Regions from separate parts of the Staphylococcus sp. HMSC071G07 genome, predicted to be linked through region 2. Evidence: predicted binding sites of a transcription regulator. Region 2 holds the regulator's gene; the other holds the start of a gene.

Region 1 (11,541 bases), on a different contig from region 2:
TTGAACGAGCTTTCCTTTGGTTCAGGTGCGATCAATGATACGGTGATGCAATTGGCTAATCCTAACTTACCGTTTGGTGGCGTGGGTCAATCAGGCATGGGTCACTATCATGGTCGTTACAGTTTCGATACTTTTAGTCATGATAAATCTTATGTCTTTAAATCCACTCGATTGGAATCTGGACTGATGTTCCCACCTTATAAAGGTAAATTTAAATATATTAAACAATTTTTCAATAAATAAAATGAGGTCGCGTGCACTCAACTTTGACGCTCCCCTCTTCACTTTAGTTGTGTAGAGCGGGTCGAGCGTTCGTTGCGAGTGCGTCGCGACCTTTTGTAAGTTTAAAAAGAGTCTGGGACGAATATTCAACGTCCCAGACTCTTATTTTATTATTGAACAAATTGCACGCATACACCTTCTGGCGCATGAGCTTGATTATCAGTCATCGTCAATTCCCCTGTTGCTTTATCTCTTTTAAACACCGTAAGAACAGAATCGTCTTCTTGATGTGCACAAACGAGATAATCATCAGAAAGACTAATATTGAAATCGCGTGGGAAGCTACCACCACTTTTAACAATATCTACTAACTCTAATCCTTTAGCAGCTTCAGTTACTTTGAAAATAGCAATGCTGTCGTGACCGCGGTTACTGATATAGACAAACTTCTGGTCGTGAGAAAGACGCACAGCTGCGAGTTTCGTATCTCCATCAAATGATTCAGGAATCGTTAAATGACGTTCCAACTCTTTGAACTCACCGTCTTCATACGTCATCACACTCACATAATTGGACAATTCGTGAACAACATATGCATGCTTACCATCCTCATGGAAAGCGATATGACGTGGTCCATCTCCTGGCTCAAAGTCGTAAACAGCATATTCTTTCAAGCCGTCCATACCAAACTGATATGTCACAAGCTTGTCTGTGCCCAAGTCGAGCGCTACCACATACTGATGATCCGGCGTTTCTTTCATCATGTGCACGTGTGGCGCATCTTGACGTTCTTTAGGACCTGTTTCATAGTCATGCTTTAACTCATGCATAAGCCCTTCAATATGACCAAATTGAGAGTTAATCTTGTAGAGACGAGCAAGTCCTGCGCCGTAACATGCTTCAAACACGTACTCTCCATTTGAAGTCGCTTCTACATAGCAACCATTACCTCGAGAAACGAGACAGTCGTTGATATAACCGAGCGTGCCGTCTTCTTTAATCTTAAAGCTAGTGATGCCACAATCTTCACCGTCTTCTTCTTTCGTTACAGCATACAAGAAATCTTGGTGTTGATTAATATATGTTGAACCTTCTAATTCATATCCAGTTTCTACATTTGAAATTGTCCCTTGTGATTCGTCGAGATCAAAGCGATAAATACCTTTGCCTGACGCTTTCGTATACGTACCTACAAAGCCTTGCGTCATTATTGAACCCTCCAATGTATTGTTAACTTCATTCTAATAAATACCCGTTTGAATTAACACTGAAATGTTTTTAGTGAGGTGAATTCGCCTGTGGTGTTTGCGAGGTTAGACTTTTTATCCTATATGAGTAAAATTAATTGTCTGAAATCTTGAAAAAAAGACTTGCGATATACGAACACTTGTTCTATAATATTGAGTGAAAGGTGGAGGTTACAATGATTCCTGATAAGTACAAAGACGAGACGGATTATCGCAAGATCCCTAGAGAATACTTGGATTCTCAGATTCCGCAAGGTCGAGGTATGGTCAAATGGGCACCGTTCGCTACTTTACCCGAACAGTTCGAACGTATTCATGAATACATACTTGATCAAGATAAGATTCAGCGTCCGACATTATCAGAGGATCAGTTGAATGAATTGAATTGCAAGATGCATCAAGCCTTGCATGATGAGCAACCTGTGCAGATGGAATACTATCAAGCCGGTGCTCTACATACCGTCGAACTGCATATTACGCATATTGATATGTTGAATATGAGTTTGAAAGGTCGCGATTACCATTCCGATAAACCACTCACTTTCTCCCTATTAGATATAACTGCTATTCATTTTCTCGCTTAGTATAGAAAAAACGGTTATAGCAACTGCTATAACCGTTCATATTCACATGATTAATCGTGTGATTCAATATCAGAAACGATTTGTTTCGTTTTGTTTTCGATGTCTTCAAAGTCTTTTTTGAATACAAAAGCGAAAACTACAGCACCAACACCTGCAAGTAAAGAAAGTGTTAAAATTGTGCCGAATGTAAATTTAAATAAACCTTTGATAAAATTCCACATGTCTTGTTCACCTCGTATTTATATTGCGTCACTATCACTATGATAGCACATTTCGAAGTATCAATAAATATATACCCTTTCTCATCTCAGTTATGCAAAAAGGTATTATATTTCTCTATTACTCAATAGAAGTTAGATTGACTGACACTTCAAACACCTTGTGATACTATCAAAGTTGAATTGAAATCCGCAAATCATCTATACGTCTTTGGTGAATATGTGGGGTCTAACATCGTAAGCTAAAGTAACAGATTCTTATCTTGCCCACCAGTTCTTGAGGACATTGACTACAGTGCGGTAAATAATAATCACTCCCTTAGATTGATTTAATTATATTCTAAATGACTAACACTAATATTACAATTAATATTAAATTACACTATAATTACAATTTTGTAAGAAAGAGGTTTTGGCGGTGCAACAGGTTTCATCTGAAATTATGACGTTCAAAGGGTCGCATTATGACTTAGGCGTAGAAACAGCTAAGTGGTTACAAACAACTGAAATTTTGAAAAATCGTGAAAAAGAATGGCGTAAACGAACACCGAGATTTGATATCGATATCAATGAAACATATCAAATCTTCCAAACCTATGCGCCTCAGATCTGGGAAGAACTCAAAGGAATTCAAGATGTACTTAATTTGCCTACACGACAAATGCTTCTCAATTTCGCACATTATCGCTTTACCGATTTGAAAGATAGTGGCTGTACCGTTTACATCGGTGATGATTATTTATTGAGAAACTATGATTATCATCCAGCTACATATGACGGCCGATATTTACTCTTTAAACCAAACGATGGCGGTCTTGCTCAAATCGGCCCTACCTCAAGAATTACAGGACGCATGGATGGAATGAACGAGGCAGGTTTAGTCATGGGTTACAACTTTATGCATCGAAAGAAACCTAAGAACGGCTTCGTTTGTTATATGATTGGTCGACTTGTTCTTCAGTATTGTAAAGATGTACCTGAAGCCATTCAATTTCTTAAAGAATTACCGCATCGTAGTTCATTTAGCTATATCGTTATGGATAAACACCTTAACCATGCCATCATCGAAGTTTCACCACGTTCAATTGAAGTACGTTATGACAGAACGTGTACCAATCATTTTAAACTACTGACTCATGAGAATCGTAATTATACGAAAGAATCGAAAGCGCGCTTACATCAAGTGCTGAAACATACTTCTCATGGTTTGAAGCCAGATGATGCCTTTCAGTTATTTAATGACCCGCAATATGGCATTTATAGTAAGTTATTTAAAAGTTGGTCTGGCACCATCCATACTGTTCTCTATAAGCCTCAATCTTTGGAAGCTTGGATTACTTTAGGTGAAAATGATAACCCACGTGTCTTTAACTTTAATGATTGGTTAAACGGAAACAAGATTAATCTATCTCCTCTTAAAGGAGCAATTGATACAGATCTTACTTTTGCGACACAATAATAAAGAAAGACCGAGTTAAGGAGAAAAGATTTTGTGTTTCTCCTTACTCGGGCCTTCATCTTATTTAATATAAATATCTCCATAATACGTATAAAGCTCGATTTTATTATTACCGTTCCCTACCCTATAATCTTTAAAATATGGATTATCAATATGTTCTTTACCAAATATAGGATTAAGCTTTAGTGATGTATCTTTCGGTTTATGTTGATAATTCAGATGTATATCGCCATTATCAGAAGATGCCTTAAAGTTACACAATGGTTGCATATCTGTAAGATTGATATCATTTTCATGATTAATCACTGCTACGTTTTTTAATAATGTTTTATGCAATTTGAGTTCGCCCTCGTCTGTCTTGAGCTTGCCCCCGAGTATTTCGCTGTTATTTACATTAGCATTGACTTTTTCAGTTAAATATTTTAAATGACCAATTTTTGTGTCAGATATATTAAAATCCAAATTATTATATTGTTCCGAATCTAAATTCATTGATTGAGTCGAGATATTTTTAATAGATAATGTCCCATTCACATTATGTATGCTCAACGAATTTAACTTTTTAGGAGGAACAGTAATAACTAAACTATCTTTCTTAAGTCGAAATGGATTGAAGTTCATACCATAACGATCTTTCTTATTTACCTTCTCACTAATTGTTAAATGATTGTTTGAATGTGTATGACGAATATATCTTTTACCTTTATAGTGAATGGCAAAGTGTTGTCCTTTCTTAATCGTCACGTCTTGTCTTACTTGGGATTTCAAATTAACCGTAAGATCATCCGCATCTTGATGAAACGTTTTTTGATATTCGTTAATTTGAAACTTTTTATGTTCAAAGCCAAACCAAACAAGGGTAGCAGCTAGAAAGCAAATGATAAAAAGGCTCAATCCAATGATGAATAATCGCTTCATGTTAAGGCTCTCCTTTTCATCTTATCGTTATTCCAACGTAAATATTTAATAATGTATCGATAGAGTACATGCGTCAAACTTAGGACGACAGCAATAATCATCAACCCTATTCCTACATACGCAAAGGTGAAGAGATAGTTACTTAAGGCCATGCTAAGGTTATCATTCATCACTCCGTTAAGTAATAAGATAAGAGGTGTGACAATAAAACCGCATCCTAATAAAAGTAAGCCAATAAAAAGAATTGCAATAATAACTATAGGTATTAGCAGAATGATTGATGATAGCAAGCTCACACTAAAGGATGTAGAAAGTGCGCGCATTACATTCTTCATCGTAGGTTCAAATTCAGCTTTCTTCAAATCGTCATTGACCATAATATCTTTAGCGATTTGCTTAGGAGCAGGTAACTCCCCTACGATCTGATATTCATTTTTTCCTTTTTGTTCTTCGTCGAAAAAATATCGTTCATACTCGAACATTTTTAAATCCCGTTTATACTTTGATAGACGGTGCAATTCTTGTTCGAGTTCGTTAAGAAAAGTAATCTTATCCATATTAAAACCGCCATTAACTAGGAATATATTATTAAAATAACAATAGTTAATTATATGTATCATTATAGACAAATAAATTATATTATTTCTTTAAATATAGCATACGCGCATGTGAGATGCATCCCATTTCAAGGGATATTTAACATAAATAAAGTGGATATAGATGAATATTCACCTATACCCACATGTCTTATTAGATATCTTTTTTAGCACCGTAGAATAAGTTAATCACAAATAATACTACGATTGACGCTGGAGTAATAAACCATTGCCAGTTTGAGAATGTTTGGTCTGTTCTTTGTGTTTTTTCAGGAATATAACCAAATGGTATATATTTAAGTGCATCTTTGATTTTATCACCGAAATGCGGAATCATTGGTAAGAATGAATCTGCAACAGGAACGATGATAATTAAGAAGATTCCTAATGTAAAAATCAATGCTGGTTTTGGGACAATTAAAGCAATTAGGAATAAGAAAAGACCATAGAATAAGTAAGTTAGGATGATAAACCATAAATAATCAAAGTATTTATGTGTTTTGATTGAATCAGTATCAACACATGCTTGTACGATTTGAGTATAAATAGTCAAGATTAACATGAATAGCACAGCGATTAGTACTATAGAAATTGTCTTAGCAATAATATAACCGATTCTGTTCTTTGTCTTGTTCATGTAGAGCTGAATCGTACCTTGAGATAAATCACGTGTAATCGTTTTGATGACGAATAATAACCCAGTAACTGTAAAGAACCAAGCTGCCATACCAATGATAGCACCAGATGGTACTGAATCATTCTGATGAACAAACATGTAAGTGATTCCAATCTGAGGTAGGATAGCTAAAATAAGTGCAATATATGTTAATGGGCTCTTAATTATGCTGTACAAATCATATTTAACTAATTGTAATGGATTCATTATTTATCACCTCTCTGATTAATACTAAAGTAAGTATCACGTAGAGAACTTTTACGTGTTTCAATGTATTTCGGATAAATATCTTTAGATGCTAAAGCTTTAAGAAGTGGTTTGTAATCTTTTTGAGCTTTAAGAATAATTTCTCCACTTTCTTTATGAGATTGCATAACATTGAACTTCTCAGTTAATAATTCAAGCGCTGTTCCAAATTCGTCTGGATTAATAGTAAGCACGGTGCTATCTGATGGCGCTCCTTCTGACATATCCACGTCTTGTACAAAATGACCATCTCTTAAGAACACAGCACGGTCACAAATCAATTCAATATCTTCTAATTTGTGACTAGAAATTAAGATTTTCATACCGAGATCTTGTACTAAAGACTGAATTGTCTTAAGTACATCGATTGAACCATCTGGGTCCATACCGTTTGTAGGTTCGTCCAAGATAAGGAACTTCGGTTTACTCATGAGAGAAACTGCGATAGCTAGCTTTTGTTTCATACCCATGGAGTATTTCTTAACTTTTTTATTCATGTAAGGACGCATACCGAATGCATCGATAATTTTGTCTGTATATCCTTTGTCGAAACCTTTACCTAATACTTGAGCGAATTGTTTCAAGTTGTTTAGACCTGTTTTATTGTCATAAAGCTTAGGATTTTCAATTAAATAACCCATGTTATGATTTTTACCTAGGTCAACTTTACCTTGATAGTTCGCAATATTACCGTTCATAATTTTCATTAATGTTGTTTTACCAACACCGTTTTTACCAATTAAACCGACAATCTGACTTTTACCGAAATCAAAGTCAATCTTATCTAAGACAGTATTATCATTATATGTCTTAGTTACTTCTTGTAATTGCATCTAATTCCTCCTTTAACTTACTTTTTTAAGTTGGATAAAATAGTTAATAATCAACATTACAGCGCTGACTAAAAGATAACCTGAGTTAAACCACGGATTAAAGACGTTAATGTAGTTATCTAGGTATCCAAGAATAAATACGCGTATACCGAGGTAAATCATTGTAATTGCTAATGGCAGTAGCAAGCACATAGCTAATATATGGAATAAATAAGTTATTCGTTCTTGTTTAACTTCGGTATATCTTCTAAACACACATGGTATGGTAAAGAAGTTTACAGCTACGTATACTAGCGGAATAGCATAAGTCCAATTCATTCCATTCATTACAGAAAGCGGAATAGAATATAGTCCTAATACAATCGCTCCACCTAGAGTGAAAATCAACATTGTAATGTAGTTCGCATTCAACATTTGTTTTTTAGATAGTGGTAAGCTCCCAAAGAACCAATAAGCTTGTTCACCTAACTTATGATGTACTCTAAATATATGGGCTGAATCTTTGATGGATAGGAAGTAAAATATTACTACCAAAAATGGGAATATAAGTTCAGAAATTGAATAAACTAATTTATATCTAATTAAAAATTGTAATGGTGAGAGGAGTGCTAAAATTAAATAAATAATAATCGTGGTCTGACGCAGCTTTAAATTTCGGATGACTAAACTTTTCATGGAATGTCACTCCTCTCATATTATTTGTTTCTGACTTTCTTACTTTGAATGTAGTAGTTGATTAAAAGCCATATTGTACTAATTGTTAAGCAGCCTATATCAATCAATATAGATATTTTATCTAAATATTCGCCTGCTACTGAGCTAGATAACACATGAGTTATGATAAAGATTGCAGTAATTACTAGAGAAATAATTATCAATATTATTGGAATAATTATATACATTAAAATTAAGTAAAAAATATAATTTACATTATCAGATTTAACTTCTGTGTATCGCTTAAATGCAATAGGCATAGCTAAGAAATTAAGTGCAATATAAGTAGTAATCCAATTTATAGACCCCAAATCTGCATCTGGTAAACTCGTTGTAGGCTGATAAACCAAAAGAACTAAACACCCTAAAGCAGTAAAAATTAGCATCGTAACTAAGTTAGCATTAAGCAAAGAGAACTTACTTACTGGTAAACTTGCTTGATAATAGTACGAATCTTTGCCTAATTTATTATGAAAACGGAACAAATGTGCTGAATCCTTGATAGTAATTGCTATTAGTAGCATTGCTAAGACTCCTATAATCCACTTTCCTAAGTTACTTCCAGTTGGTATTAGGCATTGTAAAGGCGAAATAGCTATTAGCAAAATATATACTATTAGCGTAGTTTTTCTTAGCTTGATATTTCTCAGTAACAGCTGTTTCATTGAGATGCCACCTCGTCTTGACTTTGATGAGAACTGTGGCTCCCTTCTCTATCACCTTTACCTAAATAAATCATGAGTTCTTCAATAGTTGGATTGCTTACCATCACTTGATTACCAAACAGTTCTTCAAATACGTGATGTTCTTTAGTTAGAGCAGTGAAGCCTGTTTTATTATCTTCATGGAAAATGGTTAAATCTTTAAGTTCATCATCAAGCAAATCATTAGGTCCGCGCACAATTTTGTAATTCTGAATAATTTCATCTAAGTAATTATCTAAGATGATATCGCCGTCTTTGAGATAAACTAAGTAATCGGCAATCTTTTCTAAGTCTGAAATAATGTGCGTAGAAAGTAAGACTGTCTTGTTCTCGTTGATTAATTCTTTTTGAATCAAATCTAAGACTTCATTGCGAACGATTGGATCAAGACCTGCTGTTGGCTCATCAAGAATGAATAATTCAGCATCATGACTGAATGCGAAAGCAATGTTTAGCTTCATCTTCATTCCAGTAGACAAGGTCTTAATTTTCGCTTTGTAGGGTAAATCGAATTTGTTTAAATAATCATAGAAGGTATCGTGATTCCACTTTTTATAAAATGGTGCAATCATTTTTTCAGCTTTTTTAATCGTCCACTTATCGTTCAAATAGAGTTCAGAGTAGACAAATCCGATTTTTTCTTTAATCCCTACTTCATCCATGTTCATGGATTTACCAAATAAGCGTATTGAGCCTTTATCTGCTTGTAAGAGATCCATGATCAAGCGAATAATTGTTGTCTTACCTGATCCGTTCGCCCCAATGAAACCAGTGACAAATCCTTGAGGTACATTAAATGAGATATCGTCTAACTGAAAGCGTTTCGTCTTATAGCTTACATTATTTAACTCAATCGCATTCATCATTCTTCCTCCTCATAGATGAGTGATAGAATGTCTACTAATTCGGATAACGACATGCCAATCGTCTTAGCTTCTTTCGCCATTGATTTCGCGTAGGATTCGATAACTATAAATTGCTTCTCTTTCAAGATATTACTATCTTGTTCTTTAACGAAAGTGCCCTTACCGCGAATGGTATAGACAAAGCCATCTTTCTCGAGATCTTCATAAGCACGCTTAGTTGTAATCACACTGACGCTTAAATCTTGTGCGAGCTCACGCATAGAAGGAAGATGTTCCCCAGGTGCAACGATTCCCTTAAGGATGTTCTCTTTCACTTGTTGTTTTATCTGTTCGTAAATCGGCTGTTCACTATTATTTTTTAAAAGTATTTTCATGAACGTCCTCCCCTATCAACTGTATATACATAGCATACACACTATACACAATATTGTAAACCCTCTGAGTAAAATTTATGTTAAAAAACGTGTTATTACGGGGTTTAAACTGTACATATTCTGTATATACACAGTCAAAAATCAATATGTACATCTATACATTCTTCAATTTACTGCTCAATCCCTAAGATTGTACATACAAAAAACGCTCCATAATCAAAGATTACGGAACGTGCTTATATTAATTATTCATTTTAGAAAGGCAGAATTAACTACTCTCTCACTATTTACTTCTTTTTACGTTGTTTTTCTGCTTGTTGTCTACGGTAATATTCTTCCCGCTTCTTGCGACGATCATTACTACGGTTAATAAATGCACAAATCATAAACATAATAGCGGCAATGAGCAATTTGATACCTGTACTTTCATGATCTGTCGCTTGTAAGTAATAACCAACTATAAATAAGATAATTGCTAAAGTCACAAATATTTTCGTTAAATGTTTCATCATATCACCTCAAAACATTACCAGTATAACAAAGTCCTCATCACTTTACTAAGTCGATTACCGTCATTATATCATCTTAATATTCTTTAATTCATAGCTGACGATGTGTCTATCGCGCAACTTAATGCTAACAATTATATAAATACCTTGCTGTATTATTTCACTAATGCTACAATTAAGTTGTCCACGAATTATACTACACAACCCCAAGTCAGCCGCAACCTGACTTGGGGTTTTTAACGTGTAAGGCCACCTATTTATCTTTCCATTTATTCTCTAACCAAATTCGGAAGATAATGAGGATGCCACCTGAAAGTATGGTAATGATTAAATCTTGCCACCACTCCATTATACTACACCTCCCACATATCGAAATTCCATGTAGGACTAGGACGGCCTAACGTTATTCTAACACAAATTAGCGAACACGTGTTCTATTTTATTATAATTTGTTCCGTATAAGTGACAAAACACGCTACATCACTTTATCTTTAGCTCATTTCAAGATAAACTTAAAGATGAAATATGAATTAGATGAAGAGAGGTTGAACAACTATGAACCCTTTAGCATTAGATTTAAATGAACAACTTACTAAGTCTCAACCACAAATTGCTGATATGCTTTCTGACTTGGGTAAATTGATGTATTATCCGAAAGGCATTTTATCTCAATCAGCTGAAGCGAAATCTACAGAATACAATGCCACTATCGGAATGGCTACTTATAGAGATAGAAAAATGTATGCTGACAGTTTATACAACGTCTTCTCTGAACTCGAACCGGACGAGGTGTTTCCATACGCTCCACCTCAAGGTATTGAAGACTTGCGCGATCTTTGGACAGACAAGATGCTACGAGACAACCCTGAACTCAGTAAAGATGACTTCTCAAGACCTATCGTGACGAATGCATTAACTCACGGTTTATCATTAGTTGGCGATTTGTTCGTGGATACTAATGATACGATCTTATTACCAAGTCACAACTGGGGTAACTATAAACTCGTATTCGGTACACGTCACAGTGCACAAATTGACACGTACCCTATCTTTGATAGTGAAGGTCATTACACTACACAAGCGTTAGTTGAAACGCTAGATCAAAGTAATCAAGAGAAGATCTTCTTAGTCTTAAACTATCCAAACAACCCAACAGGTTACACACCTTCTAAAGATGAAGTAAATGAAATTGTTCAAGCAATCAAACGTGCAGCGGATCGTGGCACTCATATCATTGCGGTAGTCGATGACGCTTACTTCGGCTTGTTCTACGAAGATGTGTATCCATATTCATTATTCTCTGCTTTAACGCAACTCGATTCTGACAATGTGTTACCTATTCGTTTAGATGGTGCTACGAAAGAATTGTTTGCAT
Region 2 (11,541 bases):
GTCAAGTTGGTAATAATTTACAACCGACAAGAAAGGAATTACTATGTAAATAACTAAATTTAATTTCCTATTATAAAAATATGTGTAAGGTAGGTGCTTATAATTAAAAGGTTATTTTCTTATGTCGTTCTTCTCTTGTTACTTGTATTGATTATCCCTTTCAAAGAGCCAGACTTTTTAACACAACTCCATGACAATGCTCAAGCTAAGTTAGAGAAATGGACACGATCAACCTCAGTAAGCAATGAAGCTTTAAAGGTACCAAGTAAGCAGGAATTTGCAGTCAACAACATTCAACTTAACATGACGCAATCAGAGGTAGAGAACAAATTAGGTAAAGCGCAACGTACAACGAGTAACGAATACGGAACTAAATGGTATGCGTATCACGACGCGCATTATAAGAACTTTGTTATGGTAAGTTATTTAGATCATAAAGTTAACGCTTTATATACGAACCAAAATTTAATTTCTTCTAAGCAAAAACTTAAATATGGTAGCCCTAAGTCTGTAGTCAGAGATAAATTAGGCGATCCTATTAAGTATAAAGAAAAAAATCATGTTAGATATGAAGAAAATAATGATGGTTATGATACATTCCATAAAGATAATATCTATACGACAGTATTTTATGATAAACATAACCATAATAACGTGACGGCATTACTTCAAGTTAGCGATAAGATGGAACAACGTTTGCAGTCTAGATACGGGCAACCTTCGTCGCATCTTGCTCGCGGCTTTGAACAACAGAACTTTGATTTGATCAATGCTGAGAGAGCACAACGCGGTTTAAATACATTAACGTTTGATGATGATATCGCTACAGTGGCTCGAAAGCACAGTAAGGATATGGTCGATAATAACTACTTTGATCATACTAATAAATCAAATCAATCACCATTCGACCGTTTAAAACATGATGGTATCAGTTTCAATGGGGCTGGTGAAAATATCGCTTCTAGTCAGCAAAGTAGTATTTATGCGCACCAAGGTTTAATGAATTCATTAGGTCATAGAAAGAACATCTTGAGAAAAGAGTTTAAAAATATCGGTGTAGGCGTAGATTTCAATGACGGAGATCAACCTTATTGGACTGAAAACTACACGTATTAAACTGAGATTTATTGAATGTTTGAAAGTGACGAACAAGGGTAAGTAACTTCTGTGAGGATGAGTAAAATATGTCTAATAAACAGAAACAGCAGACTGAAGATATTTTAGATAAAATTAAAGATGTATTAGATAAAAAAGACGATTAAAAGGGAGTTAGGCTAGGCTTAGCTCCCTTTTAATCGTGTATAATGAAACGTCGTAAATTATTTAGATGAGAGTGTCATGGAAGTAACGTCATTTACATTTCTCTAAATAATCCTACTACCTTTCCTAATACGCTTACTTGGTCTAAATATATTGGATCCATTGTACTATTCTCTGGTTGTAAACGATAACGTGTTTTTTCTTTAAAGAAACGTTTAACAGTCGCTTCTTCATCTTCTGTCATCGCTACAATAATATCTCCATTTTCAGCTATAGATTGGCTGCGTACAATGACTTTATCGCCGTCTAAAATTCCAGCCTCTATCATACTATCTCCTACGACATTTAATATGAAGATATCGCTATTATGTGTTGATGTAAAATGTTCAGGTAATGGGAAGTACTCTTCGACATTTTCGACTGCTGTTATAGGTACACCCGCAGTAACCTTACCAATTACAGGAACTTGTATTGTTTCTTCAATATCAATAGCATCTTCTAATTCTTCATTAACAATTTCAATGGCTCTCGGCTTTGTTGGGTCTCGTCTAATATAACCCTTTTCTTCTAATCTTGATAAATGTCCATGTACTGTAGAACTAGAAGCAAGTCCAACTGCTTCTCCTATTTCACGAACACTTGGTGGGTAACCTTTGTTCTGTACGACATACTTGATAAAATCGAATATTTCACTTTGACGTTTAGTTAATTCTTTCATTATAGGCACTCTCCTAAATAGGTTTGAGTCAATTATAGCATGCTTTATAGCCTTTTACAAACGTTTGTTCGTTTAAGTGTTGACAGAGAACTTATGTTCTGGTAAGTTATTAATACAAACAAACGTTCTAGGAGTGAGAGTAATTGACTTTGATAAATAAATTTCATTTAAGTCCTTATATTGCGGTGTTTATTGCTACTGTAGTCCTTTGTACTATATTTTTTATTAGCGCAAATGTAAATGGAACAACGGAACAGACGTACGAAATGACGGATCATAGTATTTCTAGCTCTACGGCTCAACACGAACAAGAAAAGCGAACTGAACATTTAAAAGCTCAAGATGACTTACCGAGTCAATATAAAGAAGATGAAAATGTCTCTAAACCTTTAATTGCTAAAGCAAATTAATATATCATATATTAGGAAGATGAAGAGTGAGCGAAACTGTTTTAGTTTGGCTCACTTTTTTGGTATATTCTTCGTATAAATTCGTCACCTAAGGAGGTTAATTATGTCAGGTAAAGATAGTCTTAATATCGAACGCATTAATGAATTAGCTAAAAAGAAAAAAGAACAAGGATTAACTGAAAAGGAAAAGAAAGAACAAGAGAAATTACGTAAAGAATATTTACGTTCATTTAGAGAAGGATTTAAGAAACAAATTGAAAATACAAAAGTGATAGATCCAGAAGGTAATGATGTAACACCGGAGAAAGTCAAAAAAATGAGAGAACAAAATCAAGATTCTGAGAAGAAAGATTAATTTAAATTAATAGTGAAAGTGCTTATATTACTAAAAGGTGAATCTTTTGTTAAGCTATTTTCAATTAAGTTATAATAATTGATAAGTAGATGTTTAGAAAGGAAGTCATATAGATGTTTAACGAACAAGATCAATTAGCTATTGATACAATTAGAGCACTGAGTATAGATGCAATTGAACAAGCTGGCTCTGGACACCCAGGCCTACCTATGGGTGCAGCGCCAATGGCATATACATTATGGACACGTCACTTAAATTTTAATCCCCAATCTAGTAATTATTTCAACAGAGATAGATTCGTTCTATCAGCTGGTCACGGTTCAGCTTTACTTTATAGTTTACTTCATATTTCAGGTAGCTTAGAAATGGAAGAAATGAAGAACTTTAGACAGTGGGGCTCTAAGACACCTGGGCACCCTGAATTTAAACATACTGAAGGCGTAGAAATTACTACTGGTCCGCTAGGTCAAGGATTAGCTATGTCAGTTGGTATGGCCTTAGCAGAGAAACATCTTGCTGGTAAATTTAACAAAGATAACTATGATGTTATAGATCACTATACCTACGTTTTAGCCTCAGATGGTGACCTCATGGAAGGCATTTCTCACGAAGCAGCATCGTTTGCTGGTCATAATCAATTAGATAAACTAATTGTTCTTTATGACTCAAATGATATTTCATTAGATGGTGACTTAAATAAAGCCTTCTCTGAAGATACTAAACAACGCTTTGAATCATATGGTTGGAACCACATCTTAGTTAAAGATGGTAATGACATTGAAGCGATCGATGGGGCAATACAACAAGCTAAAACTCAACAAGGTCCAACAATTATTGAAGTTAAGACAATCATAGGATTTGGTGCTACAAATAAACAAGGAACACATGGTGTTCATGGTGCACCTTTAGGCGATGATGAAAGAAAAGTAGCGTTTGAAAATTATGGTTTAGATCCTGAAAAACGTTTTAATGTACCAGATGAAGTTTATCAAATCTTTAAAGATACGATGCTAAAACGTGCGAATAGTAATGAAGATGAATGGAACAAATTAGTTGAAGCATACTCAAATGAATATCCTGATTTAGGTGAAGAATTCAAATTAGCTATTAGCGGTAAATTACCATCACAATATGAACAAGAGTTACCTCATTTTGATAGTGAGCATAACGCAGCTTCACGTGCTGATTCTGGTGAAATTATTCAAGCACTTAGTAAAAGTGTTCCTTCATTCTTTGGTGGTTCAGCCGACTTAGCTGGTTCAAATAAATCTAATGTTAAAGAAGCCATAGATTTTGACAAAGATCATCCTGAAGGTAAAAATATTTGGTTTGGTGTACGTGAATTTGCTATGGGTGCAGCGGTAAATGGTATGGCTGCTCACGGTGGTATTCATCCTTATGGAGCGACGTTCTTCGTGTTTAGTGACTACTTGAAACCGGCATTAAGACTTTCAGCGCTCATGGGATTAAATTCTACATTTATTTTCACTCACGATTCTATTGCTGTCGGTGAAGATGGACCTACACATGAACCAATCGAACAATTAGCTGGACTTAGAGCCATTCCTAATATGAACGTGATTCGTCCGGCTGATGGTAACGAAACACGTGTAGCTTGGCAAGTCGCATTAGAATCTGAATCTACACCTACTTCTCTAGTATTAACACGTCAAAACTTACCAACATTGGATGTAGATCAACAAGATCTTGAAAAAGGTGTACGCAAAGGTGCTTATGTTGTGTATGAATCAGAACAAGAAGTAGAATACTTATTATTAGCATCTGGTTCAGAAGTAAGTCTTGCTGTTGAAGCAGCTAAAGATTTAGATGCTCAAAACAAAGGTGTCCGTGTTCTTTCAATGCCTAACTGGCACGCATTCGATCAACAAGATGAAGCATACAAAGAACAAATCTTACCTAAGCATATTACTAAACGTGTAGCGATTGAAATGGCTTCCTCCCTAGGTTGGCATAAATATGTCGGTACAGAAGGTAAAGTCATTGCTATTGATGAATTTGGTGCGAGTGCGCCAGGTGGTTTAGTAGTTGAAAAATATGGCTTTACTAAAGAAAATATCCTAAACCAAATTCAAACATTCTAAGTAATAATTAATTAATCTTTGCTTTTTTATAGGAGTAGAGTATAAATACTGTTATGTTCTACTCCTTTAAAAAAAGCATGTTTACAATATCTCACCATAGTTGGTATACTTTAAAAGTTAGTAACAGTAGATTTGAGGATAATCTTGAATTAAATCTATTTATTTAGTAAAATGCAAACGGATAAAGAAAGTGGGTGAGATTATGGCAACATGGTTAGCAATTTTATTAATTGTCCTTGCACTCATCATCGGTTTAATTGGCGGTTTCTTCTTAGCTAGAAAATATATGATGGACTATTTTAAAAAGAACCCACCAATTAATGAAGAAATGTTACGTATGATGATGATGCAAATGGGTCAAAAACCTTCACACAAAAAAATAAATCAAATGATGACAATGATGAATAAAAACATGGATAGCAAGATGAAAAAAGGTAAATAATTTGCATAAAAGGGCTAGAAGCGTATGTATTGTGTCGCTTTTAGCCCTTCTTCTTTCTCATTATGTCAGAATACGATGTAGACATTTTAAATAGGACGTCATATGTTAAAAATTAACTCATTAAATTTACTGATATTAGAAGGTGTTAGTGGTATAATGTCGACTATGAATAAGTCATAAGTGTATAAAAGAAGGTGTAAACGTGCTTTATCTTATATTCTCCATAGCTTTCGCCTTTTTAATGGGTATTGCAGTTATTATCATACGAATGAAAGCTCAGAAATTTCCAGTTAATGAAAAGAAAATAATCTTACCACCTTTCTTCATGGCAACTGGTGCATTAATGTATGTCGTTCCTTACTTTAGACTCACTGGTATGGAAATTCTAGAATCAATAATACTTGGCGTGATTTTTTCAAGTGTATTAATTTGGACATCCAAATTTGAAGTTCAAGGCAGTGAGATTTATATGAAGAGATCTAAAGCCTTTCCAATTATTTTGATTAGTTTACTAGTAATAAGAACTGTCATTAAGATTTTTGTTAGTAATACGATTGACCCAGGACAGCTCGCAGGTATGTTCTTTTTATTAGCTTTCAGTATGATTGTACCTTGGCGTTTAGCAATGTTATATAGATTTAAAAAGTTACAAAAACAAATGATTCGATAATATTAAAACCGTTTATCTTTAATTAGGTAAACGGTTTTATTCGTATAAAGTCGAACTTTTTTGAATTAATTTCCTAAAAAGTATTATCATTTTATTGAATTTAAGTTATCATCTATCATGGAAATATTATTCCAAATAGATATAGCGGAGGATTTATATTATGAAGAAATTTTTAGTATTAATTTTATCTACTATTTTTATTTTAGGGGCTTGTGGCCAAAGCAAGAGTGATAAAAAAGGGAAGACAGTTAGTTTTACTGACCAACTTAATAAAGGTAATCATGTAGTATTGCTCTATGAAGATAGCGATGATGAAATAGATAAAGATCAATATTTAGACGGTATTGCAAATATTGAAGATGGAAAGGCTACTTTGTATAACTTTAGAGAAAAACATATGAACGTTGGGGAAGCTGAGAAAAAAAGTGATAAAGATTTAGTTAAAATGGCAAAAAAAGAAGATAAAAAGGCGTTCAAAGATGCTAAACGAAAAAAAATTGACCTTTACGAAAATTTAAGTTCTTCTGATGATGACAAATTTAAAGAAGATAATAAGAAAGAGTTAAAAGAAGCTAAAAAATTAAAATACAAAGAACCCAAAAAACAAACGATGACTACTGAAGTGAAAGCGGTGAAAGGTACTACAAAAAATTCTAGAATAGAAACTTCAAAATTCGATGATGATTCAGATGATGAAATAAACGATATTATATTGGATTATAATAGTTATCTAAATGAAGAATTTAATAGTGTATGTAAACCTAAAAAAGTTGGTTCTACTAAAATGATTGGTGTAGTTAAAAAAACAGGTAGCGGAGATAATTTACACGCAATTATGAGAAGCGACTATAATGTTAGCAAAGTCACTCTATAAAGGATGTCTTGTGAACTATTTTCCTATATAATGTGGGTAGAGCAATAGTATTGTATGTTAACTAACTCTATTAGTACATCAATAAAATAGAGGAGAATGATTATGAGCAATCAAGATTTAAAAAATTACCCACAAATTTTAAAAATTGAAGATGATGGGAAAATAATCGCTCTAGATAAAAATGGTAGAGTGAATACTGAACTTAATACACACACTATTAACGATAATGAAGAATATCGAGTATTTGGCAGATTATTATATGATGATTATCGCAGAAATAGCATGAGTCGCTATGAGAGAAACAAAGAAACTTACGATGAGGATCGTCGGATTCAAAGTCGACCAGAAGATTACTATACTGACCGTGATCGTGAACGCGATTGGCAACAACGTGATGAGATTAATAAACGAAAGTCAATGACAAAATGGCTAAGTATCGGTTTAATCATCTTGCTTATCGTGGTAGTTATCTTCGTTGTAAAAGCTTGTACAACTCATGATGATCAACAGAATACAAATTCAGATAACCAACAAACAGAACAGAAAGAGCCAAGTAACGAAGATAAAGATTATGTTCAGAAACAATCTGACGATATTAAACAACAAATTCAAGAAACTAAAGATAGTATCCAAAACAACAAAGAAGATACTCAGTCTAAATTAGACCAACTTAAACAAAAGATTAATGATTTGAAGTCTAAAACTAGTGATGAGCAGTCTCAAAAAGTAGCGAATGATTATCAAGATACTGCCGATAATCTAGATAAAGCACAACAAGAGAGAAACAACGGAAATGAAAGCAAGATGCAAGAAGAGTTAGATAAAGTCAATTCTAAACTCGATGAGATTAAGAATAAAATATCTGAGTGGTTTAATAAATAAAAGTTCTCAAATTTAACAAGCCACTGCATCTCTAACTTAATATATGAGAAAGAGTAGTTCTTTACTTTAGTCCAAGGTGATTTAAAGTGAGGCTACTCTTTTTCTATATTTGTTGGCTGAGAAATAGTGTAAAATGAGCCACTCAAATTACTTGCTATGATTTAGAAATTGTAATATTATAAAAGAGAACAAACGTTCTGTATAGGAGAGGTTGAAATGAAGATAGTACACACTGCTGATTGGCACTTAGGTAAAATTTTGAATGGAAAGTCATTGTTAGAAGACCAAGAATATATATTAAAACAGTTTGTAGAAGAGATGAAAGAAGAACAACCTGAGGTAATCGTCATCGCTGGCGACCTTTATGATACAAGCTATCCCAATAAAGATGCAGTAAAGTTACTTGAACAGACAATTGCTGAATTAAATTTAGAATTAAACATTCCGTTAATTATTACTAATGGTAACCATGATGGTAAAGCGCGATTAAACTATGGAGCAGAGTGGTTTAGTAAATCTAATTTACATATTAGAACGTCATTAGAAGATATCAAGAAACCGATTATTATAAATGACGTTAACTTCTATACATTACCTTTTGCAACACTCGCTGAAATTAAAGACTTCTTAAACGATGATGAAATTCAAACATACCAACAAGGTATTACTCAATTAATTAACCTTATGACTGAAGATCTAAATAGTAATGAAATTAATATACTGATTGGGCATTTAACAGTTCAAGGAGGCATACGTTCTGATTCAGAAAGAGAAATAACAATAGGTACAGTTGAAGAAGTTAATGAGCGTTATTTCGAAAGTTTTGATCGCGTACTGCTAGGTCATCTTCATCACCCATTTAGTATTAATTCTGAGTATATCCAATATAGTGGTTCACTATTACAGTACTCATTTTCAGAGGTGAATCAATCCAAAGGATATCGTATTATTTCAATTAAGGATAACGAGATTAAAGGTTATTTTAAAAAATTAGATCCTCAACGTGAATTAGAAATTGTGACTGGGGACTATGAGGACGTGGTTCAAGAACGACTACTTGTTAAGAATAAAAATAACTATATGCAGTTTCGATTAAGCCATATGTCTCACGTTACTGATCCTATGTCCATATTAAAAAATATATTTCCTAATACTTTATCCCTAATTAATAATGAAATGAATGAGCAACTTAATCAATTTGAAGTTGATCATACAATGCATCAAAAAAGTGACTTTGAAATCATTAATGAATTCTATCGACACGTCACAAATCAGTTATTATCCGACAACCAATCTAAAATGATTACCGATGTGCTTGAAGAAATCGATAAAGGAGAGTATTAATTATGAGACCTTTAAAGCTAACAATGAATAATTTTGGTCCTTTTATTAAAGAACAGATTGATTTCACACAAATAACTAACAATCAACTGTTTTTAATCAGCGGTAAAACGGGTTCTGGTAAGACGATGATTTTTGATGCGATGGTATATGCGCTCTTTGGCGAGGCTTCTACAAAAGATCGTGACAAAGGAGATTTGCGAAGTCACTTTGCTGATAGAAATGAGGCATTAAAAATTGCTTTCGAATTCAAGCTAGGTACAGAAATTTTTCGAGTGGAAAGACAAGGGAAGTTTACTAAAGAAGGTAATAAATCTGAAACACCTGGACATCTGACTGTTTATAGAAAAACAAATAATGATTATGAGCTAATTGAGAGCACGATTAAAGATGGTAATAAATTTATTAAAGAAAGACTAGGCGTTAATGCTGATCAATTTAGACAATTGTTTATCTTACCTCAAGGCGAATTTAAAAAATTCTTAGTTTCAAGTAGTTTAGAAAAGCAACAAATTTTAAGAACACTTTTTAATAGTCAAAGATTTGAAGTGATACAGAATACATTAAAGGAAAATGTGGATCAAGTACGCCAACAAATTGATGATTTATATCGAAAGTTCCAAGATAATTGGGACGATGTTAATGATTTTAATGATGAAGATTTGCAAGCTTTAAAAAACATTGATGCCAATCAAACGAAGCGGATTGTTGAGGCTATTAAAAGTTTTGAGCATCGAGCGAATGATATACTAACGCACTTGTTTCATAATAAAAATGAACATGAAAAAACACTTAATCAACATTTAAAGATATTCGAAGAACAAAAAACACTTTCACAGAACTATAAAAAGCTATCAGAATACGAAAATCAATATAATAAATTGTTAGAAAGAAAAGATGAAATAGCTAAGATTAAACAATATTTAAATGAAATTAATGAAGTTAAATTGCTATCACAATATATGAAACAGCATAAAAGCGTATCTAAAAAGATTTCTGATAGTCAAATGAAAATAGATGAAGCTAAAAATAAATCGAAACTACAAGAAAAACGTATTCAAGAATATGAAGAAAAATTAAATTCACTTGAAGAACAAAGTGACTACTACAAGCATATTGAAACCTTTCTAACTGAAAACAAGTTGTTCTTTAAAAATATTGACTCCTACCAACAAGCCTATAAGAACATAAATGAATTAAATGAAAAAATTACCGATTTAAAAAATGAACAAAATGAGGTCAATGTTAATTTAGAAGAGTTGGCGCTTAATATCAAAGATAAAGAACTTAACTATGAGATTATAAATGATTTCAATAACGATATTTATCAATTAAAAGACCAAGAAAGACTTGTTACACAAGAGATTGAAGAGAATTCTCAAAGAGAAAATTTAATTGGTTTACTTTCGAAAGAAAAGAAACATTTAGAAAAAGTAAATAAAAAACTAGAAGAAAATTTCAAACATACGCAAACCAATTTATTGAATTTAGATTTTGATAATTATGAGAAACTCGTTTCAACTCTTCAACAGCAAGTGACAATAGGAGACACTTGTCCTATATGTGGGAATGAAGTTACTGATTTAAGCGAACATATTGATATCGACCAAATGAAAGAAGATCAATTTAAACAGGAGCAAATTGCAAAACAACTTAGTGAATTACAGGAGAAAAAAGGTAAATTATTAAATAGTATTGATAACATTAATCAAGAATTACCTAAGTTAGCTCAGTCTAATAAAACGATGGAAGATGTTCAGAGCTTAAAATCAATGAGAGAAAATCTCGAAGCACGTTTAAAGAAACAAAAGCAACACAATCAGTTTATAGAAAAACAAAAAGAAGAACAGGAAAAATTGGTGAATAAACAGCGTAAAATCGAAACAGACTTACTCAATTTTAAACATCAATTTAAATCAGAAGAAACTAAAATCAATGATTTCGAAACAACGACAGAATACACTGACATAGAACAATTTAAAGAAAGTTATCAATCTCATCAAAGTGATTTAGAACAATACTCTAAACAGTTTAATGATACTAAGGACCATGTTAAGGAGGAGAAACAACAACTTGAATTAACTCAAAATAATATTAAGTATCTCAATGATACTTTTGAAAACTTACAACAAGAAAAGCAAGAATTAGATGAGCAAATTAGCAATGAAATGACACGAATTGGTTTCGAAACCCAACAAGAAATTGATGAAGCTGTTGATAAAACAAAATATCAAACTCGATATGAACAACAGGTTGAGAGTTATGAAAAAGAAAAACAATCTCTTGAAGGCATCATTCAAAATCTTAAAGAAGACTTAAAAGATAAGAAACAATTAGATTTAATAGAAGTTGAAGAGACCTATCAGAAGAGTAAACAACAATTTAATGAAATTGTAGAGAAGTATAATCATCACACGTATAAAGTAGAATTTAATAATCAAAAATTCAAAGAAATTAAAGCAATTGTTAATCAGTTAGATAATGAAT

Evidence for each region. Region 2 encodes LexA, which represses DNA repair genes until DNA is damaged. Its sites were predicted from a motif close to CGAACATATGTTCG; they were not measured.
Region 1: the regulator LexA is predicted to act here: its motif matches at 1,603-1,616, upstream of HMPREF2802_RS08040 (YolD-like family protein).

The regions. Positions count from the first base shown of each region.
Region 1 covers NZ_KV804774.1:43,541-55,081, reverse strand. The annotation lists gene HMPREF2802_RS08050 (aldehyde dehydrogenase) at 1-243, shown strand, start outside; gene HMPREF2802_RS08045 (6-phosphogluconolactonase) at 393-1,430, opposite strand; gene HMPREF2802_RS08040 (YolD-like family protein) at 1,646-2,053, shown strand; gene HMPREF2802_RS12015 (hypothetical protein) at 2,104-2,274, opposite strand; gene HMPREF2802_RS08035 (C45 family autoproteolytic acyltransferase/hydrolase) at 2,690-3,730, shown strand; gene HMPREF2802_RS08030 (DUF4097 family beta strand repeat-containing protein) at 3,791-4,648, opposite strand; gene HMPREF2802_RS08025 (DUF1700 domain-containing protein) at 4,645-5,205, opposite strand; gene HMPREF2802_RS08020 (phenol-soluble modulin export ABC transporter permease subunit PmtD) at 5,399-6,127, opposite strand; gene HMPREF2802_RS08015 (phenol-soluble modulin export ABC transporter ATP-binding protein PmtC) at 6,127-6,999, opposite strand; gene HMPREF2802_RS08010 (phenol-soluble modulin export ABC transporter permease subunit PmtB) at 7,012-7,674, opposite strand; gene HMPREF2802_RS08005 (phenol-soluble modulin export ABC transporter permease subunit PmtB) at 7,695-8,378, opposite strand; gene HMPREF2802_RS08000 (phenol-soluble modulin export ABC transporter ATP-binding protein PmtA) at 8,375-9,280, opposite strand; gene HMPREF2802_RS07995 (PSM export ABC transporter transcriptional regulator PmtR) at 9,280-9,657, opposite strand; gene HMPREF2802_RS07990 (SE1626 family protein) at 9,945-10,166, opposite strand; gene HMPREF2802_RS07985 (aminotransferase class I/II-fold pyridoxal phosphate-dependent enzyme) at 10,722-11,541, shown strand, end outside.
Region 2 covers NZ_KV804750.1:357,268-368,808, reverse strand. The annotation lists gene rpsN (30S ribosomal protein S14) at 1-13, shown strand, start outside; gene HMPREF2802_RS01770 (CAP domain-containing protein) at 136-1,116, shown strand; gene lexA (transcriptional repressor LexA) at 1,355-1,978, opposite strand; gene sosA (DNA damage-induced cell division inhibitor SosA) at 2,122-2,388, shown strand; gene HMPREF2802_RS01755 (DUF896 domain-containing protein) at 2,492-2,743, shown strand; gene tkt (transketolase) at 2,857-4,845, shown strand; gene HMPREF2802_RS01745 (YneF family protein) at 5,048-5,287, shown strand; gene HMPREF2802_RS01740 (CcdC family protein) at 5,490-5,957, shown strand; gene HMPREF2802_RS01735 (hypothetical protein) at 6,118-6,831, shown strand; gene HMPREF2802_RS01730 (OmpH/Skp family outer membrane protein) at 6,934-7,713, shown strand; gene sbcD (exonuclease subunit SbcD) at 7,930-9,057, shown strand; gene sbcC (exonuclease subunit SbcC) at 9,060-11,541, shown strand, end outside.